2 regions of the Shewanella sp. HL-SH4 genome follow, and region 2 is predicted to be linked to the other one. Evidence: riboswitches for the same ligand, from Rfam matches in the RefSeq annotation. Region 2 holds a riboswitch; the other holds the start of a gene.
What was found. A riboswitch is a leader RNA that binds a small molecule or an ion and turns the genes downstream of it on or off. The one in region 2 is predicted to bind thiamine pyrophosphate.
Positions count from the first base shown of each region.

Region 1: linked by a shared signal. The riboswitch ahead of ACRWQL_RS16985 (TonB-dependent receptor) and the one ahead of thiC (phosphomethylpyrimidine synthase ThiC) in region 2 are both predicted to bind thiamine pyrophosphate.

Region 1 covers NZ_CP195037.1:3,637,622-3,649,900, forward strand. Annotated here, with positions in the region: gene ACRWQL_RS16945 (NarK family nitrate/nitrite MFS transporter) at 1-573, shown strand, start outside; gene ACRWQL_RS16950 (protein kinase domain-containing protein) at 787-2,658, shown strand; gene ACRWQL_RS16955 (LuxR C-terminal-related transcriptional regulator) at 2,919-3,551, shown strand; gene ACRWQL_RS16960 (M61 family metallopeptidase) at 3,683-5,446, opposite strand; gene hinT (purine nucleoside phosphoramidase) at 5,622-5,975, shown strand; gene ACRWQL_RS16970 (PaaI family thioesterase) at 5,975-6,487, shown strand; gene ACRWQL_RS16975 (PaaI family thioesterase) at 6,480-6,968, shown strand; gene ACRWQL_RS16980 (YcfL family protein) at 6,991-7,386, shown strand; TPP riboswitch at 7,528-7,652, shown strand; gene ACRWQL_RS16985 (TonB-dependent receptor) at 7,712-9,913, shown strand; gene ACRWQL_RS16990 (hypothetical protein) at 10,028-10,288, shown strand; gene pnuC (nicotinamide riboside transporter PnuC) at 10,294-10,962, shown strand; gene ACRWQL_RS17000 (phosphotransferase) at 10,955-12,001, shown strand; gene ACRWQL_RS17005 (HvfX family Cu-binding RiPP maturation protein) at 12,194-12,279, shown strand, end outside.
Region 2 covers NZ_CP195037.1:4,051,233-4,063,511, forward strand. Annotated here, with positions in the region: gene katG (catalase/peroxidase HPI) at 191-2,347, shown strand; gene ACRWQL_RS18775 (YkgJ family cysteine cluster protein) at 2,578-2,931, shown strand; gene ACRWQL_RS18780 (acyl-CoA thioesterase) at 3,049-3,447, opposite strand; gene ACRWQL_RS18785 (DUF2897 family protein) at 3,699-3,956, opposite strand; gene kdsB (8-amino-3,8-dideoxy-manno-octulosonate cytidylyltransferase KdsB) at 3,977-4,714, opposite strand; gene kdnB (3-deoxy-alpha-D-manno-octulosonate 8-oxidase KdnB) at 4,786-5,856, opposite strand; gene kdnA (8-amino-3,8-dideoxy-alpha-D-manno-octulosonate transaminase KdnA) at 5,932-7,116, opposite strand; TPP riboswitch at 7,318-7,417, shown strand; gene thiC (phosphomethylpyrimidine synthase ThiC) at 7,607-9,598, shown strand; gene ACRWQL_RS18810 (bifunctional hydroxymethylpyrimidine kinase/phosphomethylpyrimidine kinase) at 9,598-11,682, shown strand; gene ACRWQL_RS18815 (HesA/MoeB/ThiF family protein) at 11,679-12,279, shown strand, end outside.

The DNA.
Region 1 (12,279 bases), 410 kb from region 2:
AATGTGTTGTATTTCACCACATTTGGCTCAGAGCTAGCGGTAGTGTCTATGTTGCCATTATTTTTTGCTGAAACCTTTGGGTTAGGTATGGCGCAGGCGGGTATGGTGGCGTCAAGTTATGCCTTTATGAACTTAATGTCTCGCCCAGGTGGTGGTTGGTTAAGTGATAAGTTTGGTCGTAAAGTTACCTTACTTATTTTAACTGCGGGGTTAGCGATTGGTTATTTCTCGGTGGCGCAAATTGATTCAAGCTGGAATTTGCCTGTGGCGGTAGTGGTGGTGATGGCATGTTCGTTCTTTGTACAAGGTGGTGAAGGGGCAGTATTTGCCGCAGTGCCATTAATTAAGCGCCGTTTAACCGGGCAAATAGCTGGAATGACAGGGGCTTATGGTAATGTCGGTGCAGTGTTTTTCTTAACCGTTTACTCTGTGGTATCGACACAAATATTCTTTTATGTGATAGGCGTGAGTGCCATATTTGGCTTTATCACCTTACTATTTATGAGTGAGCCTAAGGGGCATATTGCCGAGGTGAATGAGCAAGGTGAAGTCACTTTAATCAGTGTTAGCTAATTGCCAAAAGTGTAACCTGTTTAGCTCGCCGTGAGTCTATTTAACCTCATCGGCGAGTTTTGTGCTTATTGATGTGAATGTACTTTTTTGGTTTTATTTTAGTGACATCGTTTTTGTCATGCTAGTAAATCACGCCAGCCAATCAAGTATGAGAATAACGGCCGCGATAAATTTTATAATGCTTGGCTTTAAATAAGGTGCGGGTAAGACGATATGATCAAACAAAGCGCTGAACCACCCACGCAACAGACGTTAGTATCGCCATCAGAAGTGTTGGTAACATTAGCAACATCAGCAACAGCAAGTAATCAAGAGCCAGATAACACTGTGTTGATGTGTTCCGATACAGAGCAACTTCATATCCATGTAGGTCAAGCGTCAGACAAAGGGATTAAAGCGGCTAATGAAGATGCAATTGGCATTCGTATTCCCTCGGGATTAATGCTGACCACTAAAGGTATTGTCACGGTTATTAGTGATGGCGTAAGCACCGCAGAAGGCGGCGCACAGGCATCAGCCATCAGTGTCAGTAATTTTATTAGTGATTATTATTCCACGCCTGACACCTGGAGTGTGCAAACCTCAAGTAATAAAGTGCTAACAGCATTAAACCGTTGGTTATATGGGTTAGGGCAAGATTATCGAGATGCTCGCCGAGGTTTTGTGTGCACCTTTTCTGCACTGATATTCAAATCGTGTACCGCTCATATGCTGCATGTCGGAGACTCTCGAGTGTATCGACTGCGAGCCGGTGAGCTGGTTAAACTCAGTCGCGATCACAGTACCAGCGTCAGTGAGACCCAGCATTATTTGACTCGCGCATTAGGGATGGATGTTAAGTTAGAGGTCGACTATAAAGCCATTTCGTTACAGGTTGGGGATGTGTTTTTACTGACCACAGACGGCATTAATGATGTACTCACTGACTATGAAATTAGCCAATACTTAAATAAACACATTAGCCTGCACCCGCAATTATTAGATGAACAATGTGAGCAGTTTTGTCACCAGTTAATGGCAAAAGCACTCAGCGCGGGAAGCAAAGATAATGTCAGTGCGCAGCTGTTGTGCATCGACCGTTTGCCCAATCAAGAAATCGATGACGTTTATCAACGGCTGGCCAGCAAACCTTTTCCACCGCCAATGGATATAGGGATGAAACTTGATGGATATCAAGTGACCCATATTATCCATCAGTCGCAACGCAGCCAGGTTTATCGGGTAATAAATAGCGAGGGTAAAGCTTTTTGCATGAAAACCCCTTCGGTCAATTACCTTGATGATGCCGCCTATATTGAGCGATTTATGCTAGAAAGCTGGGTGGGTAATCGCATCAATAATAACTATGTGGTTAAAATAGCCGAACAAAATAAACCCAAATCCGCACTGTATTATTTAACCGAATTTTTAGATGGCGTGAGTTTGTCACAGTGGTTAGTGCAGCATAGAAAAGCCTCGGTAGAAGAAGTGTTGCGGCTGGTTAAGCAGATGGAACTTGGCATTAGAGCCTTTCATCGACGTGAGACACTACATCAAGATTTAAAGCCAGATAATATCTTTATTACCCGCCAGGGTGGGGTGAAAATAATTGATTTTGGCTCATGCTTTATTAAAGGTATTGCTGAAATTAGCACGCCATTAGTGCGCGATAATATCTTGGGTACTGCAGATTACACAGCACCAGAAGTGATATTAGGTTATCAGTCAGATGGCCGAGCAGACTTGTTTTCGTTAGCGGTAATCGCCTTTGAAATGCTTGCCGGTGAATTGCCGTTTAAAGGTCAGCTATGCAAATGTCACAAGCGAAATGATTTTTTAAAACTAACTTATGTCAGCGTACATAAATTGAATCCTATGGTGCCAGAATGGATGGATTCGGTCCTTAAAAAAGCCATGAGTATTGAACCCAGCTTTAGGCAAGCCGATACCTGTGAATTTATCCATCAAATAAATACCCCTCAAATACATAAAATTACCAAAGCTAGGGTACCTTTTATCGAAAAAGATCCACTCAAGTTCTGGCAAATAGTATCAATTATGCTGTTTCTGTCATTGCTTGCGTCTTTGTTTAGCAAATTTTTATAGTAATAAAGAGGGGGGAACCTATTTAAGTTAATGATAGCCCTAGCTGTTATTTATTATTTTTTTAACTTTATCAATGATTTACGATTTAGCTTGTTGGTTTTTTGATAGCGTTAGATGTTTAAATATAAACAAAAGTGACAACTCTACTCTTTTGGCTAATATTTAATGTAATACTAATTTGTTACTTTAGTGCTTTAGCGTTTCATCTAGACTGATGAAACGGCACTGTATGTTAATCAGTTTACAAGGAGAGTTAAATAATGTTTAAAGTAGCCAACTGGATGCTGGTATCACGCTCGCATTTATTAATGGATTTATTGACAGTAAGATGGCCACAAGAGTTTTTAGTTAAATTAACCTGTGCACAGCCAGGTAACATGGCCGATTTTCTTGCGGTGCAGAAATGCAGTTTAGTTGTTTTTGATTTGTCGACTATAGATTTACAACAAACTTACCAATTACAACGAGTGATTGAACGGGAGTTAACTGAAACGAAAACCGTGTTTATCAATTTTCCTAAGCAAGTTGATGCAAGATTTTTAATAAACCCTAAGACTACATTAGGCGTTTTCTATACTGATGCAACATTAACCAATTTAGGTAAAGGGCTTGAAAGTATTTTAAAAGGCCAAAGTGTTATTCCTGCTGATTTACGTGTTGATTCCGACAATGTAGACAATGAAAATGATATTGATAACCTCACCATCAGAGAGCGTGAAGTATTACAGGCATTATTATCTGGTAATACTAACCTTGATATAGCCAATAAATTATTTGTCAGTGAATCAACTATTAAGACCCATTTGTACCGCGCATTTAGAAAAATTGGGGTATCAAGCCGCGGTCAAGCAATTGCATGGGCTCAAACTCATGTTCATGAGGTGATGGTTTAGGGACCACTTGACTAATGACGGACTTAATTAGCTTAGAAGATATCGCATACAATACGATACCTTCTAGGGCTAAGCTTAAGCACTTTTTTTTAATCAGTAGGCGCTAATATTTAAGTACTAAGTTATTTTATCTATTGAGATAACCATAGTTTGACTAAATTTTTATCTTTAATCTTTAGCATCACAGTATCTTTTACAGCAGCTTGAATTATTAAGTCACCTTGCATTAATTCATCGCGTCTAAACCAATGTAGTTTAATCGACTCATTAATAGGGTAGTGTTGCAGTTGTTGCTCAAATTGACCATTTACTTGTAAATTATCAGCGGCTATTAATAAGTCGCCAGCACTTAAACCTGCCTGATGAGCTGGACTATCCTGGGTTACGGTAAGTATTTTTAAGCCTAAACTTTCCGCTTTAACACGGGCACCAAATCCAATTTTAAAGCCCTTAGCTTTGCTGCCGCCAGTATCACTGCTGCCTTCACTGCTTCGCAGGCTCATTTCAACGCCCACTTTAGCGAGTAAATCAGCTAATGGCAGATCATCTGTGTTGTATAAAAAGCTGAAAAGATCATCACAATTACGCTTTAATAATGATTCAACAATGCGTTGATGGCTTTTGTTATCGGTGCCTTTTTCGGTTAAACCATACTCTTGCCATAAAATGCGCATCACATCGTCCAGGCTTTTACTGCCCTGGGTTTCAAGTCTTAAGGTTAAGTCTAACAGTAACGCAAATAGCGCCCCTTTAGTGTAATAACTGACAATAGCATTGGCGGCATTTTCATCTTGTTTATAAAACTTTGTCCACGCATTAAAGCTTGATGAAGCTAAACTTTGTTTAAAGCGGCCTTGACCACGATAAACCCGAGTCATGGTTTCACTTAATAAGGTTAAATAGCTTTCTTGATCGATACAGCCACTGCGATAAGTGATTAAGTCATCAAAGTAAGAGGTAATACCTTCATAAGCCCATAATTGCTCAGTGTAGCTTTCTTGGGATAAATCAAACGGGGTAAACTTTGCCGGCTTGATGCGTTTTACATTCCAGCTATGGAAATATTCATGGCTGCAAAGGGATAAATAGGTGCGATAGCCTGTTTCGACTTCACCTTGTTCACTTTTAGGTAAATCATTGCGTGAACACATTAAGGCAGTAGAAGCTTTATGCTCTAAACCACCAAAGCCATTATCTAATACCGTGGTCATAAACACATAGCGTTCAAACGGAGCAGGGGTATCAAAAAAGTGAATTTGGTACTCGCAAATTGCTTTTAAGTCTTGCTTTAAACGGGCCATATTCGCGCGATGCTTTCCACTTAACACAATATCGTGTGGTACGCCTGCTGCGACAAAAGTATCAATAGTTAAGTCGCCCATTTCAACCGGATGATCAATTAAGTCCTGGTAATTTTCAGCGGTAAACTCGCCAAAACCAAATTGTTCACCCGCTGCGCGTGTCATGCTGGTCGCCACTTTCCATTGGGCTAAGTCATTCAATGCTGGTGGCGCTATCGTAACCTGTTGAGGGTGATGCTCTAATCCATTGGCAGCGAGAAAAACTGAACTACCATTAAAAAAGCCATGATTAGTATCAAGGTGAGCTGTACGCACCGATAAGTCCCAGGCATAAATTTGATAACGCAAGGTAATCGTGGTTGATTGATTATCCACTTGCCATGTTTGTTTATCGAGTTGCGTAAAGCCAATCGGCGCATCATTTTCATCAAAAAATTGAATGTCGATGATGTTCTTAGCAAAGTCACGGATCATATAACTGCCCGGTAACCAGGCAGGTAAGCTGAATATTTGATGCGGCTGAGCATTATTCAATGTGGCGGTTACGGCAAATAAATGGGCTTTGGGATCGATGGCATGAATGTGATGATGCATAAAAGGTCCAGTCGCTAAAAACTATAATGAACCCATGCTGCCAAAATTGCCGGGTTTACGCAAACGACTACAATGAAAAAGCATCATTAGCGGTTATATTTATTGAAAAATACTATAAACTTAAGCCTATCCACATTTTGTCATTCAACATGGCTACCGCAAAAAGGACAATCAAATGGCTGAAGAAACCATTTTTAGCAAAATTATTCGTCGTGAAATTCCTGCTGATATTCTTTATCAAGACGATTTGGTTACTGCATTTCGTGATATTTCACCGCAAGCACCGACGCATATTTTGATTATTCCTAACCATTTAATAGCGACTGCAAATGATGTTAAAGCGTCTGATGAGTTAGCTTTGGGTCGAATGATGACTGTCGCGGCCAAGCTTGCCGATGAAGCAGGCATTGCCGAAGATGGTTATCGGTTGATCATGAACTGCAATAAACATGGTGGCCAGGAAGTGTACCATATTCATCTGCATTTATTAGGTGGTAAGCCGCTTGGACCTATGTTGAGCCGCGGCTAATGAAAATTAATTCTGATTTTTTCCCGTTAACGGAAGTGGCAACCCGATTTGTTAATCAATTAGCCCAGTGCCGTCGATTAGGCTTGTCGGTTAAAGAAGCCAGCGAACACCATGTACTTATTGAACTACCTTATAGTCAAGATATTATCGGTTATCCAGATACCGGTGTTATTCATGGCGGCGTGATCACCACATTGATTGATACAACCTGCGGCACTGCGGTAGTGTGTGCAATTTTAACAAAATATCAAACCTTAGAAATATCACCCACATTAGATCTACGTGTCGATTATATGAAACCGGCTGAACCGCACAAAGCTGTGTATGCGTTTGCTGAATGTTATCGATTATCCTCTAGCGTAGCCTTTACCCGTGCAATCGCTTATCAGGACAGCATTGATGAGCCTATTGCCCATGCCGTTGGCACCTTTATGCGTATCAGTCCTGAAATGGTCGGCGAAGAGTTTCGCCAGGCATTAATGGGCAATTTACCGGAGGCCAAACATGACTGACTCTAAAACCTTAGCAAACAAAGCCGATATGCCAGCCTCTTCAGCCTCACTGGATGTGAGAGATGTGGTAAAACGTGCGATTGAACTGAATGACTACAGTTATTTGCTGGCTAAAGTGCCGTATTCACAATTTATTGGTATGTCGGTAGAACGATTTGGCGACGAAATGGTGTTTAAATTACCCGCTAAGGATGACAATATAGGTAACCCTATATTGCCCGCTATACACGGTGGGGTAATAGCAGGTTTTATGGAAATGTCGGCAATTGTGCAATTAATGGTGTTTATGCAAGCCAAAAAGGTGCCTAAAATTGTCGATTTCTCCATTGACTATTTACGCGCAGGTTTACATCAAGATACCTTTGCAGAATGTAAAATTACTCGCCAGGGACGAAGAGTCGCGAATGTGAGTATTAATTGTTGGCAAACCAATAGAAAGCAGTTAATTGCCACTGCTAGAGCACATTTTTTGATCGAATAATTGAAGAGGCTTTGCAATGAATATCAAAAAGTTAACGGGTTACTTCGTATTATCTGTAAGTTTATTATTGTCAGCCTGTGCTAATCATACAGCGGGTATTTCAGTTAATTCACAAGGCGAAGTACGAGTCGATAATAGTACTTTTGGCCGACAAGTGTCAGTGACTAACGTGAATGAGCGTCAGAGCGCAGATTTAATTCAAGCAGCGGCACAAATCAATAGTTTAGTGGCAACAGATTTACGCCTACAGTATAAATTCACCTGGTTTGATGCCAGTGGTTTTACCATTGAAGATGAAGCCACTAGCTGGAAATCACTTAAGCTACACGGCAAACAACAAATGCAAGTTAATGCGGTTGCCCCTAATACCACAGCCACTCGGTTTGAGGTGTATATTCGCCAGGCATTTTCAAATTAACCCATAACTTATCTAAACAGGTGTTTAGCTTTTAAGATGAGTAAAAATCCACGTTTTTTAAGCCAGCATTTGCTGGCTTTATTTTTAGTCAGAAAAAAGTATTAGTTTTGCCTGCTAGCGAGCTAAATTTAAGATATAATCCCCTCCGCCAAGGGGTGTTTTGCTGGTTAAATTTTATATTTAATTGGAAAACTGAGATATCAAATGATAAACCCTTAGAACCTGATCCGGCTAATACCGGCGTAGGAATGGGCCACTTCGATCTCATGGATGTGCACTTCTTTATCGCTACTTGCCGGATCTCAAACTTAATATTTGAGGTCCTATGCTTCCTGTAAAAAATATCTTCCCATTAAAATCATCACTCGCATTAGCTGTTCTTACGGCACTTTATGCAACCAATGGTCTTGCCGCAACTGAATCTATTGAGCGTATCGCACCTGAATCTGAAAAGATGGAAGTGATTGTCGTAAATGCAGATTTCAGCAATATCAGTCTTGATAAAATGCCTTCAAGTGTCACGGTTATCGATGCCCAGCAATTAGAAGATGAAGGCGCACAGCATTTTGAAGATGTATTAAACTCTATTGCTAACTTTAACTGGTCGGGTGGTAGCTCACGCCCAAAATACTTCCAAATACGCGGAATTGGCGAACAAGAGCAATATCAAGGCGCGCCTAACTCATCGGTTGGTTTTATTGTTGATGATATCGATTTGTCAGGTCTTGGCATGGTGTCAAGCATGTACGATATGCAACAGGTTGAAGTATTACGTGGTCCACAAGGCACACAATACGGCGCCAATGCATTAGCGGGTTTGATCTATCTTAAAAGTAATGACCCAACAGACACGTTTGAAAATGGCGCCAAAGTCAGTTTAGGTGATGATAATCTGCAAACTTTTTCAGGTTTTAGCTCTGGTCCTATCACGGATTCAGGAAAGCTACTTTATCGAGTGTCGCTTGAAAAGCATGATCAGAATGGTTATAGAAACAACAGCTATTTAGGCCGTGATGATACTAATCAACGTGATGAATTGACCACTCGAGCAAAATTACGTTGGTATGCCACCGATGATGTACAGGCAGACTTAACCTTGTTACACGCCAACTATAACAACGGTTATGATGCATGGACATTGGATAATAATGGTTTTGATACCCTAACTGATCAACCGGGTATTGATAATCAAAAAACCACTGGCGCAGGACTAAAACTGTCGTTCACAGGCGCTAAATATTTTGAATTAACGTCATTAACCTCATTTGCACAAACTGATCATCAACATGGATACGACGGTGACTGGGCTAATCCTGCTTATTGGAGCAGTAAAACCTGTAATGAATATGATGATAACTGGAATGTCACCGGCTCAGCACCTTGTGTTTACGATTATACCTGGAACAAAAAGGGCGACCGTAACACTGTATCGCAGGAATTTCGCTTCACATCAAACCAGGCAAGTCGTATTTTTAATGACTCAACTGACTGGTTAGTTGGCGTGTATGCTATGAACCTTCAAGAAGACAATGACTTATATTCTGAATATAACACCTGGCCCGATGAAGTGTTGCAATCAAGCTATGATGCATCTAATTTCGCGGTATTTGCGCAACTTGATAGTCATTTAGGTGACGATTACTTACTGTCTAGCGGATTGCGCCTTGAGCGCCGCAACAGTGAGTATTCTGATACTAATAATGACAACTTCAAGCCTTCTGAAGACATGTGGGGCGGCCATATAGCCTTGTCTAAATCGCTTAATGCTGCACACAATGCTTATGCGAAAGTCGCGCGTGGCTACAAGGCGGGTGGTTTTAACATGACTTTACCGGCAGAGTTGGCTGATAAAAAACAATTCGATACTGAAATTTTATATAACTACGAGTTGGGTCTTAAGTCTGTGTGGTTAGCGGGGGCAATTGATACTAACTTTGCGCTCTTCTTTATGGACAGAGAAGATCAACAAGTTGCAGCATCATTACAAGATCCTGAAAATCCACAACGCTTTGTGTTATTCACTGAAAATGCAGGCAGCTCAAGTAACTACGGCGCCGAACTTGACTTGAATTGGTACGCGACTGAAAATCTGCAAATGTACGGTAGTGTTGGCTGGTTAGAAACAGAATATGGCGATTATAGCTACCAGGATAAAAATGGGACTATTGTTGATTTATCTGGACGCGAATTAGCTCACTCTCCCAACTTTACTTACAGTGCTGGTGTGACTTATCTTGCTGACTCCGGTTGGTTTGCCAATATTAATACTAGTGGTAAAAGTGACTTCTATTATTCAGACAGTAATGACTCTCAATCTGATGCTTATAACATAGTCAATACTCGCCTAGGTTATGAAACACCAACCTGGTCGGCCTATTTGTGGGGTCGTAATGTGTTTGATGAAAACTATGGCGTGCGTGGATTCTACTTTGGTAACGAGCCCGATACAGATTGGGCTGATAAGCAATACATTCGTTACGGTGACCCACGTCAAATTGGCGTAACTTTCGACTATAAATTTATGTAATTTTTCGTGAAGCTCATTTGCATCATATGTTGATATTGGACGTTGTTAAATGAGCTTAACCATTGCGGCGGTTTGGTATTTGCAGGCGCCGCAAATACTATTTGAGGGGCAATAATGAAATTAACTGCAGAAATTAGCATGTATCCATTTAATGAAAATTACCTAGACCCTATTAAGTGGTTCATAGGCCGAGTTGACAGTTACAGCAATATTGAGCGAGTAACCAACGCTATGGCAACACAAATATGTGGAGAGTATGGTGATGTTATGTCGATGCTGGCGATTGAAATGCAAGCGGCACATGTTAAGTGGGGCAAGGCGGTATTTGTATGTAAGTTTATTGGTGGTGAACTTAATTTAGCCCACAGTGAGTAATGTTTATGTTTGAATTTAGCCAAACAATAAGCCAGGCCTTCAATGAAATGGGTGTCATGACCGCCTGGGAGGCCGTTGCAGTCATTTTAGCCGTGGTGTACCTAGCATTAGCCATGCGCACCAATATTTGGTGCTGGGCAGCGGCGTTTATCAGCACGGCAATTTATACGGTACTTTTCTGGAAAGTGTCTTTGTTAATGGAGTCAGTGCTTAATATTTATTATATGGCGATGGCTGTTTACGGTTATTGGATGTGGATGCAGCAGCCGAGTAATAGCCCGGAGCATGCTATTAATGACAGTGGCTCAGCCATTGTTAGTTGGTCGCTTAATACGCATTTCGTGTTGATTACTGTGACATCAATAATATCAATTATTGTGGGTTACCTTATGGCAACCTACACCCAAGCATCATTTCCTTATCTAGATTCTGCCACTACCTGCTTTGCCGTAATGACCACTTTTTTAGTGGCTCAAAAGGTGCTTGAAAATTGGTTTTATTGGATTTTTATCAATACGCTATCAATTTATTTGTACTTTAGTAAAGGCTTGATGCTGACAACTGCACTGTTTGTACTTTATGTCTTTATGGCTGTGGTGGGATACTTTATGTGGCGCAAAACATGGCTTGCAGAAACAAATTCAAATTCAGAGCCACTCTCTCAAAATGGTTGAATTAGAAACATTGGTTGCTCAATCAGCGTTAAACTTACTTCCTAATGACGTGGTCAGCTTGCTGAACAAGCTTGTACCTTCGAACCAACTGGAAAAACTGGCTAAGTATTGCATCAGCGTTGAACACTTGTCAGCGGGATTGAGTAACCAAAATTATCTGCTTAAATCTAAATTTGAGCAGATACAAAAATCACAAGTATTAAGAGTGAACCAACTTGATGCTGTGTGGTGCTCTCGTCAAGATGAAGTCGCTAGCTGGCGACAAGCACAGCAGATAGCAATAGCACCTAAATTACACTTTTACAGTGATAATTATGAAATTTATCTCAGTGACTTTATTGTTGAAACCACACCTTGGCATAAGGCTTATCACGAGTATGGTGTAAATACTCCTCGCCAGGGTGAGATACTCATAGGTACATCAAACTCACAACCTGTAGAACAACTTCTTGAAGTATTAAAAAATCTATCAACTTTGCCTTTACCTGAAAAAAAGGTGAGCTTACTGCAACAATGGCACGAGTATCGGCAGCAGCTTATAGCCTCTTATCCGCAGGAAACCGCCGAATGGCAACACTATTTCAACCAACTCGACGACCAAAGCGACATGGTTAAGCAGTGGTTTGATGCATTAGAGGAATGTTTAATTGCACCGACTTTTTGCCACAGAGATTTAACCCCCTTTAACTTGCTATTGGACATTCACGGCTATCAAAACAAAGGCTTAGCAAGATTAATGTGTATTGATTTTGAATATGCAGCCACCAGTCATCCTCTTTTTGATTTAGCGTCAATATTGGCAACCCACAGTTTATCAACGCAACAAACGGATACTTTGTTACAGGCCTACTTTCAATGGCAAGCAGAAACTGCATCTCCTTCACTAAATAATAATGCCCCCAAATGCGTAGCATATGCGATAAATTGTTATTGGCTATTTTGTGCGATGTGGGCTTTATTGATGGCAAGAAATACCCGTCAAAACTTCTTTCCCTTGTATCATAGATACTTTTCATTAATTGATTTCAGCTATCCTTAAACCAAAATTTAGACAGTAAGTTAATCAATATTTATGATGCGCATTGCCTGATAGTGCTGAATTTGGGTTTAAATACCTCTGTGTTGAAATATTATTGCCTTATACAGGGTCTTATTTAGCTATACCCATTTACATAATATTTCAGACATAGTTTAAGTATTAACAATGTTGTTGTTTAATAAAGGAAGTTGGATGCAAACGTTATTTTCTCTATACCAAAAGATACTTCAAAAACTGTCTCATTTTGATGGTCTGGCTCCACTAGCATTAAGAATTTA
Region 2 (12,279 bases):
AATTCATAACGCATTAACTAAGCTTAATACTTGATAAAGGTTGGTTTTTTTGATCCTAACCCCATGTTATTAAGTATATAGCTGCTAAGTTAGTGCGTGAGTTTAAGTAAGTGATTTAAAAAGAAGAGTTTCAATGTTACTGACGCAGCACAATTAAATGCCTTTTTAAGTAACTAATAGGAGACACACAATGTCAGCAGGTAAATGCCCAGTTATGCACGGTGGCGCGACACAGAGTGATATGTCACATATGGAGTGGTGGCCTAAAGCGCTAAATCTAGACATTCTTCATCAACACGACAACAAAACCAATCCGATGGGACTTGATTTCAATTATCAAGACGAAGTTAAAAATCTCGATGTTGAGTCTCTTAAAAAAGATCTTCACTTACTCATGACTGACAGCCAATCATGGTGGCCAGCGGATTGGGGCCATTACGGTGGACTAATGATCCGTATGACTTGGCACGCTGCAGGAACATACCGAATTGCCGATGGTCGAGGCGGAGCCAGTACGGGAAATCAACGTTTTGCCCCAATCAATTCATGGCCAGACAACGGTAACTTGGATAAAGCACGCCGTCTACTTTGGCCGATCAAGAAAAAATACGGTAATAAGCTAAGTTGGGCCGATTTAATTGCCTATGCAGGCACCATAGCTTATGAATCTATGGGATTGAAAACATTTGGTTTTGCCTTTGGTCGTCAAGACGTTTGGCATCCAGAGAAAGATATCTACTGGGGCGCTGAAAAAGAGTGGTTAGCACCTTCTGATAACGCGAATAGCCGATACTCAGGAGACCGTGAGTTAGCCAATCCGTTAGCCGCTGTGATGATGGGGCTTATTTATGTTAACCCTGAGGGCGTAGACGGCAACCCTGATCCACTTAAAACAGCTAAAGATGTACGTGAAACCTTTGCCCGCATGGCAATGAATGATGAAGAAACGGTAGCACTAACTGCTGGCGGTCATACTGTAGGTAAAGCCCATGGTAATGGCGATGCCTCATTATTAGGCGCTGAGCCTGAAGGTGCTGAGATTGAAGACCAAGGCTTTGGCTGGTTAAATAAAACCAAACGTGGTATAGGCCGTGATACTGTCACCAGCGGCATAGAAGGCGCATGGACAACTCATCCAACCCAATGGGACAACGGCTACTTTGACATGCTACTCAATTATGATTGGCAGCTTAAGAAAAGCCCCGCAGGCGCCTGGCAGTGGGAACCTGTAGACATAAAAGACGAGCACAAACCTGCTGACGTTGAAGATGCATCGATTAAATGTAATCCAATTATGACCGATGCCGATATGGCCATGAAAATGGATCCTGAGTATCGTAAAATCACCGAACGATTTGCCAAAGACCCTGCATATTTCTCTGATGTGTTTGCTAGAGCCTGGTTTAAATTAACCCACCGTGATTTAGGACCTAAAGCTCGCTACATTGGCCCTGATGTGCCAGAAGAGACCTTAATTTGGCAAGATCCTGTACCAGCAGGTAAAACTGACTACGATATTCAGGCGATTAAAGACAAGATTGCCGCCAGTAATTTAACAATCAGCGAAATGGTCGCCACAGCATGGGATAGTGCGCGAACCTTTAGGTCATCTGATCTTCGTGGTGGTGCTAATGGCGCTCGTATTTGTTTGGCGCCACAGAATCAGTGGCTGGGTAATGAGCCTGCACGCTTATCTAAAGTGATAGCGGTATTGCAGCCAATAGCAAAACAAAGCGGTGCAAGCATGGCTGATGTCATTGTTCTGGCTGGTAATGTCGGTATTGAAAAGGCGGCTAAGCTTGCAGGTAGTGATGTATCAGTACCATTCACGCCAGGTCGGGGTGATGCTACAGCTGAAATGACCGATACTGAGTCATTTGATGTGCTAGAGCCCATTCATGATGCTTATCGTAACTGGCTTAAAAACGATTATGCCGTGAGCGCGGAAGAGTTAATGCTAGACCGTACTCAATTGATGGGGCTAAACGCCCACGAAATGACAGTATTAGTTGGCGGCATGCGGGTACTTGGTACTAACCACGATAATACCAAACACGGGGTATTTACTGAGCAAGAGGGCGCGTTAACTAACGACTTCTTCGTCAATTTGACAGATATGAATTATTCCTGGAAACCAGCAGGCAAAAATCTGTATCAAATATGTGAGCGAGATAGTGGCAAAGTTAAATGGACTGCAACGCGGGTTGATTTGGTATTCGGCTCTAACTCGATTCTTCGGGGGTATGCAGAAGTGTATGCACAAGATGACAACAAACAAAAGTTTGTTGACGACTTTATCGCCGCATGGTCTAAAGTAATGAATGCAGACCGTTTTGATATAGCGTAAACATAAATAGCTGCTTAGATTGCAAATCTAAAGGCAATATTTGAATGTAAACCATTGTATTGCGTATTAAGATACGCGGTACAGTGGTTTTTTTATATACTGTTTACGGTCTATTAATCATATAACCTCACACTTGCTCATCAGCTTGATGCTCTCCAGAACCAAGATCAACTTCTAATGTGGTATGTATGCCACTATAATAACGATAAATTATAGAATATTAGGCCGTTATGAATAATAACCGAGAGATAGTTGATCATTTACGCGATCGTATTCCGACGTTTGAATGTAAACCAGGTTGCCACGACTGCTGCGGGCCTGTCACCACCTCCTCAGAAGAAATGTCACGTTTACCAGTGAAAACAGATGCTGATCATGACGCGGCATTAAATGAGTTTAACTGCGTACATTTAGGGCCAAATGGTTGTACGGTTTACGATGAAAGACCATTAATATGCCGGTTATTTGGTACTACACCTAATATGCCATGCCCAAATAGCTGTCGTCCCCAAGAGATGATTGATATTAAAGTTGAGAATCAAATTCATCATTTCATCAAAAATACCCGCCAGGTATTAGTGTAAATGTGATGTGGTTGGAAAATAGCTGACGTTAACTTGACCGACATCCTTGTGGTCATTGATACAGTTGATGTTTCTATTATTGGAGTGCTATGTGCTATGTGCTATGTGCTATGTGCGTTAGCTTAATGGCCAAACCTTGGTAGGATTGCGTTGTTCATCCACAGCAACAAAAGTAAATACACCTCTAATCGCATGTTCGCGATGGTCGTCATACATATTTTCGACAAAAATATTCACTTCAACTTTAAGCGAGGTATTACCCACATGAATAACCCTAGCGACTAATTCTGCTAAACTGCCTGCTGGAATGGCTTTTTTAAAGTCAATTCTGTCTGAGCTAACAGTAACTAAAGACTTTCTGCAAAAACGGGTCGCAGCAATGAAAGCGGTTTCGTCCATCCATGCTAATGCATCTCCACCAAATAAAGTGTTGTGATGATTGGTGTTAGATGGAAAAATAGCTTTAATGACGCGAGCTTCAGACTGGTCAATGCGGGCGAGCATTTCGTCTGACATTAGGTTTGCTTTAGGTGAATTTGTTGTACTTGATTTATGGATTGTGTTTGAGCTGGTATCAGTGGCGGTAAGGGGCATATTACTCCTAAGGATTATGCGAAACTAAGGTTGAATACTGAATTTTTAGAGGGTATTAACCTAATTTAAAAACAATTACTCAAAATCATTTAAGGCTTCATTTCATTAAAATGAGAAGCCTTAAATGTGAGTAACAACATTGGTTTTAAAGATTTAACAACAGCCAGTGAGCATTAATCTGCTTTTGTTGATGGGTTATCTTTTTTGCTTGTATCAGTACTATTTATACCAGCATTAGCGCCTGTATTGTCATTCTGATGTTCATCGGCATTTTTATCTGCGCTTTCACCTGGAGCAATGCTTTTATCTTTGTGATCACCTAAATGTGGCATTTTAAATTTAGCGCTGTACTTTAATACGGCTAAATTACTGGCAATAACACCCACCACTAAACCAATGATAATCCACACTTCAAAACCTGATAAATCCATAATGATGCTCCAAGGTTTAGTTAATCAACCGCTAAGCGTAATTCACATTTACGAATATCATCAGGGGTATCAACTTCTGGTGAATCGAATGCGCTAATCGCGATTTTTATTTTATAGCCGTATTCTAATGCACGCAGTTGCTCTAATTTTTCTAGGTCTTCTAACTTACCTAGTGGTAATTGGGCAAAGGCATTAACAAAACGACGGGTGTAAGCATAAACACCTAAGTGTTTGTAGACAGGGTAGTCGTTAGTGTCACGGCCGAACGGAATGCGTGCGCGTGAGAAATACAGTGCGTTGAAGTCATTATCGAACACCATTTTTACGTGCATTGGGTCGTCTAATTCTTTCTTATCGGTGATTTCAAACCCTAAGGTCGCCATTTCAAATTCACCAGGATGGCGTTCAAATAAGCTAATGATTTGTTCAATCGAAATAGGGTCGATTAAGGGTTGATCGCCCTGTAGGTTAATCACTAAATCATCATCGGCTAGGCCTAACTGGCTGATAGCATCATTAATACGATCGGTACCCGATGCGGCATCAGCGCTAGTCATAACCACTTTACCACCAAAACCTTCAACGGCATCTTTAATGCGAACATCATCTGTGGCAACGTAAATATTGTCTAATCCTCTGGCTAATGAGGCACGTTCGTAAACGTGTTGGATCATCGGTTTACCATTAATCGGCGCTAATGGCTTTCCAGGAAAACGGCTTGAACCATAACGAGCTGGAATTAATAGAGTAACATTCATCAATAAAAACCTATTTTAATGGTAAACAAAAGGGCTCATCTGAGCCCTTATGACAAAATGACTTAGACGTATTATATACGACGGAACAGCTTAGTCAGCATTTCATCGGTAACTTTTTCTTCCCAGCCTTTACCGTAAACATTGTCCCATAATGGGCCCATGCTCTTAGTAACCGCAACCATCTTAGCAATAGTTTCGTCTGGTAAGTCTTTACAGATGTTTTTCGGTAGGGTGATGTTGTGAATTTCCATCATTTTACGGAATTCTTTCACACCTTCTGGATAGAATTCTTCTAACACATCAAATGCTAAACAGTTACCAATACCGTGATGGTAGCCTAATACATAGCCTAAACCGTAAGACACCGCATGACATGCACCCACCTGGCTATAAGCAATGCTCATTCCGCCCATGTAAGAGGCCATCATTAGCTTGTCATCTTTTTCTGGATGATCGTCTAGGTAAACTTGGCGGCATAAATCCATCGATTTTTCAGCGAAGGCCTTCGCAAATTCGTTCAGGTAAGTCCCTTGTAAAGACTCAACACAGTGAATGAAGCAATCCATACCAGTGTAGAACCATTGATCTGTTGGAACACCTGCAATTAACTCAGAATCCATAATGATTTGATCAAACACAGTGTAGTCAGAATTTAAGCCTAACTTACGCACTGGGCCACACAGTACCGCAGTACGTGATGCTTCAGCGCCGGTACCGGATACTGTAGGAATACCAATGTGGTGAATGGCAGGGTTTTTAATTAAATCCCAACCTTGGTATTCAGATGAGCTGCCTGGGTTAGTCAGCATAAGCGATACCGCTTTGGCTAAATCCATAGTAGAGCCGCCGCCTAAACCAACAACACTGACTGGTTGTTTAGTGTTAAACGCTTTAACTTGAGCGGTTAAGTCATCAACTTGAACCGTTGTTGGTTCGTCATCTACGTTAACGTAGATGACTAAGTCTTGGCTTTTGTTGGGAACTCGCCCTGCTAATGGTTTTTCTTGGTGTACGTCGTCAACCAGAAATACCACAAAATCATCGGCTTCTTTGCGCTCTTGCTCTAATACCACGTCCAATTGCACGAACGAGCCACGACCAAAAATCATTTTTGGTACACATTTAAAATTTTTAAAACTCATTACAACACTCTCCAATTGAGATATTTACTGTAAAAAGTACTATCACCTCAAATGAGGTGATAGAAGATAAGTTATTTAAGCAAAAGCACGTTTGATGTTTTCAATACGCTCTGCAATTTGCTCATCTGTCCAAGACAGTTTAATTAACATCGAAATCGTACGGCTCATAATGGCATCTGATTTTGGTGTTTTAATTTGTGTATAGTCAGGGCGGTCAGCAATTAACATAATTGGTAACGCAGCAGGGGCTTTAAGTTCCTGAATATGTTTCCAATTTTTAAGGTAATGCCAGTTGTTGATATACCAGTAAAAACAACCATCGACCTTGTTAGCTGCAAGTTTTTTGTTTATCTCAATAGTGCGCTCTTCTGTAGGCAAAAAGAAGGTTAAGAAACCTGCTGAGTCACCTTCTGGATCAGGAATTTCACGGAAAGTCACTTCTGGAATTTGTGCCATTGCATCTTTAATGGTTTTTTTGTTTTTACGTTGAATCGCGATAATTTTATCTAACTTACGTAATTGAGCTAAACCCATCGCGGCATTCATTTCAGATATACGGAAGTTTAATCCCATAATTGGGTGGCTTTCAGCGCCACGGTCACTGCCGACATGATCATGTCCATGGTCAGAGAACATATGGCTGTGGTTGTAGATGTCTGAATTGTTGGTGACAATAGCACCACCTTCACCACAAGTGATGGTTTTAACAGAATCGAAAGAGTAACAACCGACATCACCGATAGTGCCTAGTGCTTGGCCTTTGTAGCTACCACCTATGGCCTGGCATGCATCTTCTAGTATCACTAGGTTATGCTTTTTACAAACGGCTTTAATTTCGTCCATTTTAGCCATAGAACCACACATGTGGACTAAGTTAATGGCTTTAGTGCGAGGAGTGATTACCGCTTCAATGCCTTCTGGCGATAAACATAAGGTTTCATCAATTTCAGCAAAAATGGGGATTGCGCCAGCCATAAATACTGCTTCCACAGAAGCCACAAAAGTAAACGGCGGTACAATAACTTCATCACCTGCGCCAACACCCGCTGCAGCCATAGCAGTTTGAAGTGCAGCAGTACCACTTGATACAAGATGAGCGTGTTTAACGTTCATCTTCTCACAGAGTAATTGCTCCATGTCGCGAGTTTTCCAGCGATCATTACGCATATGGTCAAAGTTGTAACGGAAGGTAAAACCGTTCTCCATTACGTCAGCGACTTCCTGCTTTTCTTCTGGACCGAATAATTCAAAACCTGGCATGGAAATTATCTCCTAAAATTCTACGCATCTTTGCGTTTACATAAACCCGCTAATTATAACTAGGTTAGTGGGGAGACTGCGACAGTTATTGAAAAATAATTCATTTTTCTTTATTGCTCAACTTGGGAGGTTAAAGATCACCTTGAAAACATATGCAGATATTACATCTTGTTATTGAGGTTTAATTCTGGCTATACTTACAGAATCTTGTCGGAGTGCCATTAAGGCTGAGACCGTTAATTCGGGATCCGTTGAACCTGATCAGGCTAAAACCTGCGTAGGTAACAAGCATAATAATCCTTGGTGATTATTCATGCGTAAAACTTAAGTGATTTTACCATATCCACTTAGTTTTACCCGTGTTTACCTCTTTTGATTATTGACAGCAATTGCGTCTAACCATTGTTTGAATTGCGTTAACGACATTGCTCGCTCTCAACACACTTTCCTCCAGACAAGCAACTTTCTCTCATTTTATTCGAGGTTGCTCATGTCAAATCGTCGCGAAACCCGTGCTAGCGCACAAGCTTTTATTGATAACTTAAAACCATTACAACATCCCAATTCTGAGAAAATTTATCTGCAAGGTAGCCGTGCTGATTTACACGTAGCCATGCGCCAAATTCATCAAACCGATACCATTTTGGGCGGTGATGACACCAATCCCCTTACAGAACAAAATCCTCCGTTAAAGGTTTACGATTGTGCTGGTGCGTATTCTGATCCCAATGCTGAAATCAATGTGCGCTTGGGTTTAGCCAAGCTTCGTCAAACTTGGATTGAAGAACGTGATGATACCGAAGCACTTGATGGTGCTAGCTCTCATTTTACCCAACAACGTTTGGCCGATGATGGTTTGGATCATTTGCGCTTTGATGCGCTAGCGCCACCACGCCGCGCTAAAGTGGGTAAGCGAGTGACGCAAATGCATTATGCTCGCCAAGGAATTATTACTCCTGAAATGGAATACATTGCTATACGTGAAAACATGGCAAGGCAAGAGGTTAGCGATCAAGTGCTAACAAATAAAGCTAAGGGTGAATCCTTTGGTGCTGTGATTGGTGAGTTAATTACCCCTGAATTTGTCCGCAGTGAAGTGGCGAGAGGCCGCGCTATTATTCCGCTTAATATTAATCATCCAGAATCAGAGCCTATGATTATTGGGCGTAACTTTTTGGTTAAAGTGAACGCCAATATTGGTAACTCAGCGGTGACATCGTCCATTGAAGAAGAGGTGGAGAAGTTGGTGTGGTCGACACGTTGGGGCGCTGACACGGTAATGGATTTATCGACTGGCAGATATATTCACGAAACCCGCGAATGGATAATTCGTAATTCACCTGTTCCTATTGGCACAGTCCCCATTTATCAAGCGCTAGAGAAAGTAAACGGCGTGGCAGAAGATCTTACTTGGGAAGTGTTTAGAGATACCTTGATTGAACAAGCCGAGCAGGGCGTAGATTACTTTACCATTCATGCTGGCGTGTTATTACGTTATGTCCCCATGACAGCCAAACGCTTAACCGGCATGGTGTCTCGTGGTGGTTCTATTATGGCAAAGTGGTGTTTAAGTCATCATAAAGAAAGCTTTTTGTATGAGCACTTTCGAGATATTTGTGAGATTTGTGCCGCCTATGATGTGTCCTTGTCATTAGGTGACGGTATGCGTCCAGGCTCGATTGCCGATGCCAATGATGAGGCGCAATTTGCCGAATTAGAAACCTTAGGCGAGCTGGTTAAAATTGCCTGGCAATATGATGTACAAACCATTATTGAAGGCCCTGGCCATGTGCCAATGCAGTTGATTAAAATCAATATGGAAAAACAACTAGAACTTTGTGATGAGGCGCCATTTTATACCTTAGGACCACAAACGACCGATATTGCACCGGGTTATGATCATTTTACCTCTGGTATAGGTGCGGCCATGATGGCCTGGTATGGCGTCGCTATGCTGTGTTATGTCACACCCAAGGAACATTTAGGTCTGCCGAACAAAGAAGATGTCAAACAAGGGCTAATAGCTTACAAGATAGCAGCACATGCCGCTGATGTCGCCAAAGGACATCCGGGGGCACAGGTACGTGATAACGCATTATCAAAGGCCCGTTTTGAATTTCGCTGGGAAGATCAATACAACCTAGGGCTTGATCCTGACACAGCCAGAGCCTATCACGATGAGTCATTGCCACAGGAGTCGGCCAAAGTCGCCCATTTTTGCTCCATGTGTGGCCCTAAATTTTGCTCGATGAAAATTACTCAAGACGTGCGTGAATATGCCGCCAACCTTGAAAAACAAGCGCTGCAAAATGTTGAAGTGATTTCGCCTGCTGATTATCAGTCTTATCAAGCACAAGGTGATCTGCTACCTACTCAGTCAAAAGACACAATAGCTGCAAAAATGGCACAAAAGTCAGCGGAATTTAAAGCGAACGGTTCTAACTTGTATCATCAAAAATCGGTGGCAGAGGTTGCTGAGTAATGGCGCCAATAATTCAATCTGTCCAATCAGCTCTTAAAAAGTCAGCTGGGCTTAAACCGATAGTGTGGACTATTGCTGGATCAGACAGTGGTGGCGGAGCAGGTATTCAAGCCGACTTAGCCACTATCAATGACTTGCAATGCCATGCTTGTAGTGTCATCACCACGCTTACTGCCCAAAACTCGGTAAAGGTGAGTTTAGTTGAGGCTGTGTCAGAAAAAATGTTACTGGCACAGCTCAATACGTTAGTCACCGACATGCCGCCTAAAGCAATTAAAATTGGTTTGCTTGCTAATCAATATCAGCTTAATCAGCTGGCTAATTGGTTGCGAAATTTTAGCACTAGTACGAATAACGAGCTCGATGGTAGGGCAAGCATAGCAGTGATCCTCGACCCTGTTATGGTGGCCAGCAGCGGTGATAAGCTTAATCAGCACAGGCTAGATTTTAGTCCATTTAAAGGAGTGATTAATATGATCACCCCAAATCAGATGGAGTTAATCAGCCTTGTTGAAGCGATAGATGCTAGCGCGACGGAAACTAATGCAATACACACTAATGCGACAGAGACTAAAGTATCAAAAGCTAACGTGGCAGATAATAGTGGCAGTCAGCATAAGTTAACTAATACACAAAATATGACGCTTGATGGCATGGTTAATATGGCCAAGCGGGTGAGTGATTATTTTGAGTGTGCTGTTGTCGCCAAAGGTGGCGATGCGCCATGGCAAGCTGACAAAGCCCATGATGTTTATATTTGTCATCATGTTGAAGGTGGCAGCGCCGAGCATAACAACAGCGTGTTTATACTAAGCTCAGATCGCGTTGATACCGTAAACAACCATGGCAGTGGCTGCACCTTGTCATCTGCAATGGCCAGTTTTATCGCACAGGGTTTTGTGCTGCACGATGCCATAGTATTAGCTAAAGCCTATGTCACTAACGGTCTTAAACACGGTATTAAGCTTGGTCAAGGGCCTGGATGTTTAGCCAGAACAGGTTGGCCAACATTGCTTGAGTTAATGCCACATATTGTACAGTTAGTAGCAGATGTTAAAGCTACCGATACCGCGCCAAAGGAGGTTACCTTTGCTGTAAAACCGTCCCTTGGTATTGAACAACAAGTTAGTAACTCGTTATTAAGAACAGCTACTATTAATTTCACAAAACTGTCGACACCATTAGGTATATATCCTGTGGTGTCGTCAGTTGAAATGTTAGAGCCGTTACTAAAAGCCGGTTGCAAAACAGTGCAACTGCGGATTAAGCAAGATGTGGATGATATGCAAGTAGCGTCCTATGAAAAGGTGCACAGTTTTGTTGATGAACAGCACAAAGCGATGTGGTTAGCGAAATACGGTTCAGGGCAGTTAATTTCAGAGCCGCCTATTGCCGCTAAATACCTGTTAGATCAACACCAGTCAGAACAAAAGGAGTTAGAACAACAAGTACAACGTGCTATTCAGCTAGGTCGAGACTTTAATGCCCAATTGTTTATTAATGATCACTGGCAACTTGCACTTAAGCACGGTGCATTTGGGGTACATTTAGGTCAAGAAGATGCCTTAGTTGCAGATTTATCGGCCCTTGCAGCAAATAATATCGCGCTTGGGTTATCTAGCCATAGTTACTTTGAAATACTACTCGCGACTCAGTTAAAACCATCCTATATCGCCCTAGGGCATATATTCGCCACCACGACTAAACAGATGCCATCCAAGCCACAGGGGTTAACAAAACTAGCTTGTTATGTATCGTTACTAAATGGTCATTATCCCACTGTTGCTATTGGAGGAATTGATGTTGATTGCTTAAAAGAGGTTGCCGAAACTGGTGTAGAAGATGTTGCAGTGGTGCGGGCAATAACTCAGGCCAAAGATGCGACTGTTGCCTATAAAAACTTAAGTCAGCAATGGCAACAGTTAACCGAGTCGTCATTTCAAACAGAACCAACACAGCAAACGGGATCTAGTTCTCAATCTCAATCTAAATCTAGATCGACTTCGCCAACTCAGCCTAATGAGCACACCCAATACCAAGATAGTGATATTACCGCTAGCCAAACGCATTTGGAGGGCATATGAAAACTAGCTTAAATGATCATGAATACATTCAGTACTCCAAACAAATGCTACTAACTGATGTGTCAGAAAAAGGCCAGTTAGCTTTGATGAATGCCACCGCTATTATCGTCGGCGTTGGAGGTTTAGGGCAGCTGGTGGCGCAATACTTAGCCGCATCTGGGGTGAGTATAATTCATCTAATTGACGGTGATGATGTCGAGTTGTCTAACCTGCCTCGGCAAATATTGTTTGATACTAATGATATAGGGAATAATAAAGCCAGTATTGCTATGAAAAAATTACATCAAAGGAATGTGGTTTGTGATTTAAGCGCCCATCAGGTGTTTATTAATCCTGGTAACTATCAGGCATTATTTGACAGCCTTGTCCCCAAATGTTCATTAGCTAGCGGCCTTTCATCAGCCGTATTGTTTGATTGCAGCGACAATTTTACTACCCGGCAATTAGTTAATCGGATCGCGATTGAATATAAAATGCCGCTGATCAGTGCATCAATTTCTGCTGATCAAGGCCAATGGTTCGCCTATTTACCTCTGTCAGATTCATCTGAGCCGCAAGCATCAAGCATTAACTCTCACGGTTGTTATCACTGTGTTT